DNA from 2 places in the Streptomyces sp. NPDC054794 genome. Region 1 is predicted to be linked to the other one. Evidence: riboswitches for the same ligand, from Rfam matches in the RefSeq annotation. Region 1 holds a riboswitch; the other holds the start of a gene.
What was found. A riboswitch is a leader RNA that binds a small molecule or an ion and turns the genes downstream of it on or off. The one in region 1 is predicted to bind glycine.
Positions count from the first base shown of each region.

Region 1 (3,508 bases):
CTTGGGGAGTGGGAGGAAAGTCACCCTGGCCCGCCTGTCACGCTCCCCGACCCCGTCGGTCGGCACCCTGCTACCCACCTTGCCGACCCCCCTTGCTCCTCGCCCCCCGGGCACCCGCCCGCTGCTCCCGCCTGCGCCGCAGGGCTCCTGGTCCCCGATCGACCCGCCCGCTGCCCAGCAGAGAGCCTCCTGGGCGACCGACCCACCGGGCATCGCATGCCCCGGCTCCCGCCCCGCACTCGCCCCCACCTCTCACGTCTCGTCCGTGCCCGCCAAGTGGCCGAAGTCGTGGTCGGGGTGGTTGGGGGGTGGGGCCACGTCCAGGCCGTAGTGGTGGTAGAGCTGGAGTTCCTGTTCGGGGGAGAGGTGGCGGCCCACGCCGAAGTCGGGGGCGTCCTTGATGAGGGCCCGCTCGAAGGGGACGTGCAGGGTGCCCTCGACCAGTTCGCTGGGTTCGAGGGGGACGAAGGCGTCCCGGGAGAAGAGGCCCGTGCGTATGGCCGCCCACTCGGGCACCCCGGTGGCGTCGTCGAGGTAGACCTCGTCGATCGTGCCGATCTTGGCGCCGTTGCGGTCGAACGCCTTGCGCCCGATCAGGTTGCGCGGATCGATGTCGGTCTGCACGGGCCCTCCACTTGGTCGCAACGCATCCGTAAGCACTACAAAAGAGCAGATTCGGCAAGGCGGCCACTCGAAGGCCCGGTCGTTGACCTCGCTGGTACCCTGGCAAGCGGCTGCTGACCCCGTGCGGGAGAGTCCTCCGGATCATCACCGGAGGCGCCGAAGGAGCAAATCCTCCCCGGAATCTCTCAGGCCCACGTACCGCACGGACGAGGTCACTCTGGAAAGCAGGGCGGATGTCGACGGCTTCCGCTCTCACCGACGGTGAAAACCGGTGCCCTAGGGCGACCCGGTGAAACTCTCAGGTTGAGATGACAGAGGGGGAGGCCGTCGGGGTACCCGTGCCGGGGTGCCCCTCGAAGGTCGTGTCAGACCAGGAGGCCTCCGCAATGACCGCCCATCGCATTCCGCTCACCGAGCTCGAACAGGGCATCCCCTTCGAGCAGCGCCACATCGGGCCCGACCAGGAGGCGCGGGCCAAGATGCTCGCGCACGTCGGCTACGGCTCCCTCGACGAGCTCACCGCCGCCGCGGTGCCGGATGTGATCAAGAACGCCGACGCGCTCGACCTGCCGGGTGCCCGGACCGAGGCCGAGGTGCTCGCCGAGCTGCGCTCCCTCGCCGACCGCAACCAGGTCCTCGGCTCGATGATCGGGCTCGGGTACTACGGGACGTTCACGCCGCCCGTCATCCTGCGCAACGTCATGGAGAACCCGGCCTGGTACACGGCCTACACGCCGTACCAGCCGGAGATCTCCCAGGGGCGGCTCGAAGCCCTGCTGAACTTCCAGACCATGGTCGCCGAGCTCACCGGCCTGCCGACCTCGGGCGCCTCCCTGCTGGACGAGGGCACCGCCGCCGCCGAGGCGATGTCGCTGTCCCGGCGCATGGGCAGGAACAAGAAGGGCCTGTTCCTGGTCGACGCGGACGCGCTGCCGCAGACCGTCGCCGTCATCGAGACGCGTGCCGAGCCGACCGGCGTCGAGGTCGTGGTCGCCGACCTGAGCGAGGGCATCCCCGCCGAGCTCGCCGACCGCGAGATCAACGGCGTGCTCGTCCAGTACCCGGGCGCCTCCGGTGTCGTACGCGACATCAAGCCGGTCATCGATCAGGCGCACGAGCGCGGCGCGCTCGTCACGGTCGCCGCCGACCTGCTCGCCCTGACCCTGCTCACCTCCCCGGGTGAGCTCGGTGCGGACATCGCCGTCGGCACGACCCAGCGCTTCGGTGTCCCGATGGGCTTCGGCGGTCCGCACGCCGGCTACATGGCGGTGCACGAGAAGTTCGCGCGCAGCCTGCCTGGCCGCCTCGTCGGCGTCTCCGTCGACGCCGACGGGAACAAGGCCTACCGGCTCGCCCTGCAGACCCGCGAGCAGCACATCCGCCGCGAGAAGGCGACCAGCAACATCTGCACCGCGCAGGTGCTGCTGGCGGTGATGGCGGGCATGTACGCCGTCTACCACGGGCCGGAGGGCCTCAAGGCCATCGCGCGCCGTACCCACCGTTACGCCACGATCCTCGCCGCGGGCCTCAGGGCCGGCGGGGTCGAGGTCGTCCACGGCGCCTACTTCGACACGCTGACCGTCAAGGTCGCCGGCCGCGCCGACGAGATCCTCGCCGCCGCCCGGGAGAACGGCGTCAACCTCCACCGGGTCGACGCCGACCACCTGTCCCTCGCCTGCGACGAGACCACCGACCGGGCCCAGCTGGCCGCCGTGTGGTCGGCGTTCGGCGTCGAGGCCGACGTCGAGGCGCTGGACGCGGCCGCCGAGGACACCCTGCCGGACGCGCTGCGGCGCACCGACGACTACCTCACCCACCCGGTCTTCCAGGAGCACCGCTCCGAGACCGCGATGCTGCGCTACCTGCGCAAGCTGTCCGACCGCGACTACGCGCTCGACCGCGGCATGATCCCGCTGGGCTCCTGCACCATGAAGCTCAACGCGACCACCGAGATGGAGCCGGTCACCTGGCCCGAGTTCGGCCAGCTGCACCCGTTCGCGCCCGCCGAGCAGGCCGCGGGCTACCTCACGCTGATCCACGAGCTGGAGGATCGGCTCGCCGAGGTCACCGGCTACGACAAGGTGTCCCTGCAGCCCAACGCCGGCTCCCAGGGCGAGCTGGCCGGTCTGCTGGCCGTCCGCGGCTACCACCGTGCCAACGGCGACGCGCAGCGCACGATCTGCCTCATCCCGTCCTCCGCGCACGGCACCAACGCGGCCAGCGCCGTGATGGCCGGCATGAAGGTCGTCGTCGTGAAGACCGCCGAGGACGGCGAGATCGACGTCGAGGACCTGCGCGCCAAGATCGAGCAGCACCGCGACGAGCTCGCCGTGCTCATGATCACGTACCCGTCCACGCACGGTGTGTTCGAGGAGCACGTCGCCGACATCTGCGCCCAGGTCCACGAGGCCGGCGGCCAGGTGTACGTCGACGGCGCCAACCTGAACGCCCTGGTCGGCCTCGCCAAGCCCGGCCACTTCGGCGGCGACGTCTCGCACCTGAACCTGCACAAGACCTTCTGCATCCCGCACGGCGGCGGCGGTCCGGGCGTCGGCCCGGTGGCCGTACGGTCGCACCTGGCCCCGTACCTGCCGAACCACCCCCTGCAGCCCGAGGCCGGCCCGGAGACGGGTGTCGGCCCGATCTCGGCGGCGCCGTGGGGCTCGGCGGGCATCCTGCCGATCTCGTGGGCGTACGTCCGGCTCATGGGCGGCGAGGGACTCAAGCGGGCCACGCAGGTGGCCGTGCTGTCCGCCAACTACATCGCCAAGCGCCTGGAGCCGCACTACCCGGTGCTCTACACCGGCCCCGGCAACCTGGTCGCGCACGAGTGCATCATCGACCTGCGCCCGCTGACCAAGGCGACCGGCGTCAGCGTCGACGA
Region 1 is NZ_JBSHAQ010000061.1:46,976-50,483, reverse strand. It holds gene ACWGKT_RS40885 (PRC-barrel domain-containing protein) at 253-624, opposite strand; glycine riboswitch at 739-835, shown strand; gene gcvP (aminomethyl-transferring glycine dehydrogenase) at 1,011-3,508, shown strand, end outside.

Region 2 (3,508 bases), on a different contig from region 1:
GTCGACCCACAGGTACGCCTCGACCTCGTCGGCGATCCGGCGGAACTCGGCGAAGTCCAGCTGACGCGGGTACGCCGACCAGCCCGCGATGATCACCTTCGGGCGGTGCTCCTTGGCGAGCCGCTCGACCTCGGCCATGTCGACCAGGCCGGCGTCGTCCACGTGGTAGGCGACCACGTCGAACTGCTTGCCGGAGAAGTTCAGCCGCATCCCGTGGGTGAGGTGGCCGCCGTGGGCCAGGTCCAGACCGAGGATGGTGTCGCCGGGCTTGGCCAGCGCGAAGAGCGCGGCCTGGTTGGCCGAGGCGCCGGAGTGCGGCTGCACATTGGCGTACTCGGCGCCGAACAGCTCCTTGATCCGGTCGATGGCGATCTGCTCGGCGACGTCGACGTGCTCGCAGCCGCCGTAGTAGCGGCGGCCCGGGTAGCCCTCGGCGTACTTGTTGGTCAGGACCGAGCCCTGGGCCTCCATCACCGCGAGCGGCGCGAAGTTCTCGGAGGCGATCATCTCCAGCGTGGACTGCTGGCGGTGCAGCTCGGCGTCGACCGCGGCGGCGATCTCCGGGTCCAGCTCGTGCAGGGACGTGTTCAGGACAGTCATACGGCTACCCCTCCTCAGCCCGCGTTCTGGGCGGTGTACTCGTCGGCCGAGAGCAGGTCGGCCGGCTCCTCGGTGACGCGGACCTTGAACAGCCAGCCGCCCTCGAAGGGAGCGGAGTTCACCAGCGACGGGTCGTCGACCACGTCCTGGTTGGCCTCGACGATCTCACCGGTGACCGGGGAGTACAGGTCGGAGACCGACTTGGTCGACTCCAGCTCGCCGCAGGTCTCGCCCGCGGTCACCGTGTCGCCGACCTCGGGGAGCTGGGCGTAGACGACGTCACCGAGCGCGTTGGCCGCGAACTCGGTGATGCCGACCGTCGCGACGCCGTCCTCGCCGGCGGCCGACAGCCACTCGTGCTCCTTGCTGTAACGCAGCTGCTGGGGGTTGCTCATGGCCTGAATTCTCCTGTACGCGAGGGTGTGCTGATGACGAGGGGACTGATGAAACCGCTGGTGGGCAGGGGTGCTGTGCCCGGCGTCACAGCTGGGCGCGCCGGGGCCCCTGGAAGATCAGTCTTTACTTCTGACGCTTGTAGAACGGCAGTGCCACGACTTCGTAGGGCTCGTGGTTGCCGCGGATGTCCACACCGACGCCCGCCGTGCCCGGCGCGGAGTGCGCCGCGTCGACGTACGCGATGGCGATGGGCTTGCCCAGCGTGGGGGAGGGGGCACCCGAGGTGACCTCGCCGACGACCTCGCCGCCGGCGACGACCGCGTACCCCGCGCGCGGGACGCGACGCCCCTCGGCCACCAGGCCGACCAGGACGCGCGGCGGGTTCTGCTCGGCGCGGGAAGCGGCCTCGGTGAGCGCCTCGCGCCCCACGAAGTCGCCCTCCTTCTCGAACTTCACCACGCGGCCGAGACCGGCGTCGAACGGGGTCAGGTCCGTGGTCAGCTCGTGCCCGTACAGCGGCATGCCGGCTTCGAGGCGCAGCGTGTCGCGGCAGGACAGGCCGCAGGGGACCAGGCCGACGCCCTCGCCGGCCTTGGTCAGCGCCTGCCAGAGCTCGACGGCGTGCTCCGGCTTCACGAACAGCTCGAAGCCGTCCTCGCCGGTGTAGCCGGTGCGCGCGATCAGGGCCGGGACGCCGGCGACCGTGCCGGGCAGGCCCGCGTAGTACTTCAGGCCGTCCAGGTCGGCGTCGGTGAGGGACTTCAGGATGCCGGGGGACTCGGGGCCCTGGACGGCGATCAGCGCGTAGGCGTCGCGGTCGTCGCGCACCTCGGCGTCGAAGCCCGCCGCGCGCTCGGTCAGCGCGTCGAGGACCACCTGGGCGTTGGAGGCGTTGGCCACGACCATGTACTCGGTCTCGGCCAGCCGATAGACGATCAGGTCGTCCAGGATGCCGCCGTCGGACTGGCAGATCATGGTGTAGCGGGCGCGGCCGACGCCGACGGAGGCGATGTTGCCGACCAGGGCGAAGTTCAGCAGGCGCGCGGCCTCGGGGCCGGTCACGGTGATCTCGCCCATGTGGGAGAGGTCGAAGAGCCCGGCCTTCGTCCGCACGGCGACGTGCTCGTCGCGCTCGGAGCCGTAGCGCAGCGGCATGTCCCAGCCCGCGAAGTCGGTCATGGTCGCACCGAGCGCGCGGTGCAGGGCGTCGAGCGCGGTGTGCCGGAGTTCGGTACTGCTCATCGGTCGGTCGTCTCCCAAAGGCATGACAGGCGAGGTCGTTCCTCCCCATCTGTCATCGGAACCTGAGAGGTTCGCCATGACCACCCCTATAGGGAGGACACGGTTTGCACCTTGGGTGGAGCCACTGTCACAGCGGCCCGCTTTTCAGATGTGCCTCGCCCGCGCGGTAACGGTGCCTGAGAGATTCAAGGGAGGGACTTGCTCCTTCGGCGCCCCGGCGCAGCTGGCTGCTGGGGACTCTCCCGCGCGGATTCAAACGGCCGGTATGCAGTTGGCGCGCACATCATTGCACGCCTCGCCCGCGCATGGCAGGGTCCGCATCTGTAACCGGGCTGTGGCAGTACGCGAACGAAAACACGAGACACCGCGCATTACCTTCTCTTTACACTCGATGGGCAGGGATTCTCCGGGCCCTAGGGGAGGACGATCACGGTGAACAGGCACACGGCGTACGCGACGACCACGGGCATCGCGATGCCCGAGCAGCCCGCGGCACCGGCCCGCGAGCGGTGCGAGGAGCGCTCCGCGGCCGTCGTCCGCGATCTGCGCGAGCGGGCCGGCCGCAGCCCGCAGGGCCTGCTCTTCGGCCCCCGCGACCTGGTCGTGATCACCGGGCTGCCCGGCAGCGGCAAGTCGACGCTGATGCACCGGGCGGTGCGGGGACTGCGCATCGACTCCCAGGACACCCGCGACCGCTGGGCGGCCCGCCTGCCCCGCTTCCTCCCGTACGCGCTCTACCGCCCCCTGGTCCGCCTCGCCCACTACGCCGGGCTGCGCCGCGCCCTGCGCACCGGCGACGGGGTCGTCGTGCACGACTGCGGTGCGCAGGCCTGGGTGCGCGACTGGCTGGCCCGCGAGGCCCGCAGGCGCGGCGGCACGCTGCACCTGCTGCTCCTCGACGTCACCCCGGGCACCGCGCGCGAGGGCCAGCGCGAGCGCGGCCGGGGCGTCTCCCGCTACGCCTTCCTGCGCCACCGCAGGGCCGCCACCCGCCTCGTGCGCGCGGTGGAACAGGGCCGCCCGCCCGCCGGCTGCGGCTCGGCGGTGCTGCTGGACCGGGCGGCGGCGGACGCGCTGCGCCACATCGGCTTCTGGCGGTGAGGCCCACGGTGGGGACGCCCTGTCACCCGCACCCGCTAGCCTTTCCAGCCACACCAGTGGTTCCCAGCAGGCGGTAGGCAGATGGACTTCCCGGCGGACATTCCCGCGGACTTCCCGGCACAGGCGCACCCCCATCCGCACGGCGGATGGCCCGGCAACGAGCTGGAGG
Region 2 is NZ_JBSHAQ010000036.1:45,001-48,508, forward strand. It holds gene glyA (serine hydroxymethyltransferase) at 1-600, opposite strand, end outside; gene gcvH (glycine cleavage system protein GcvH) at 615-995, opposite strand; gene gcvT (glycine cleavage system aminomethyltransferase GcvT) at 1,120-2,238, opposite strand; glycine riboswitch at 2,278-2,392, opposite strand; glycine riboswitch at 2,393-2,493, opposite strand; gene ACWGKT_RS31770 (AAA family ATPase) at 2,665-3,339, shown strand; gene ACWGKT_RS31775 (enhanced serine sensitivity protein SseB) at 3,421-3,508, shown strand, end outside.
Region 2: another riboswitch for glycine. It lies ahead of gcvT (glycine cleavage system aminomethyltransferase GcvT); the one in region 1 lies ahead of gcvP (aminomethyl-transferring glycine dehydrogenase).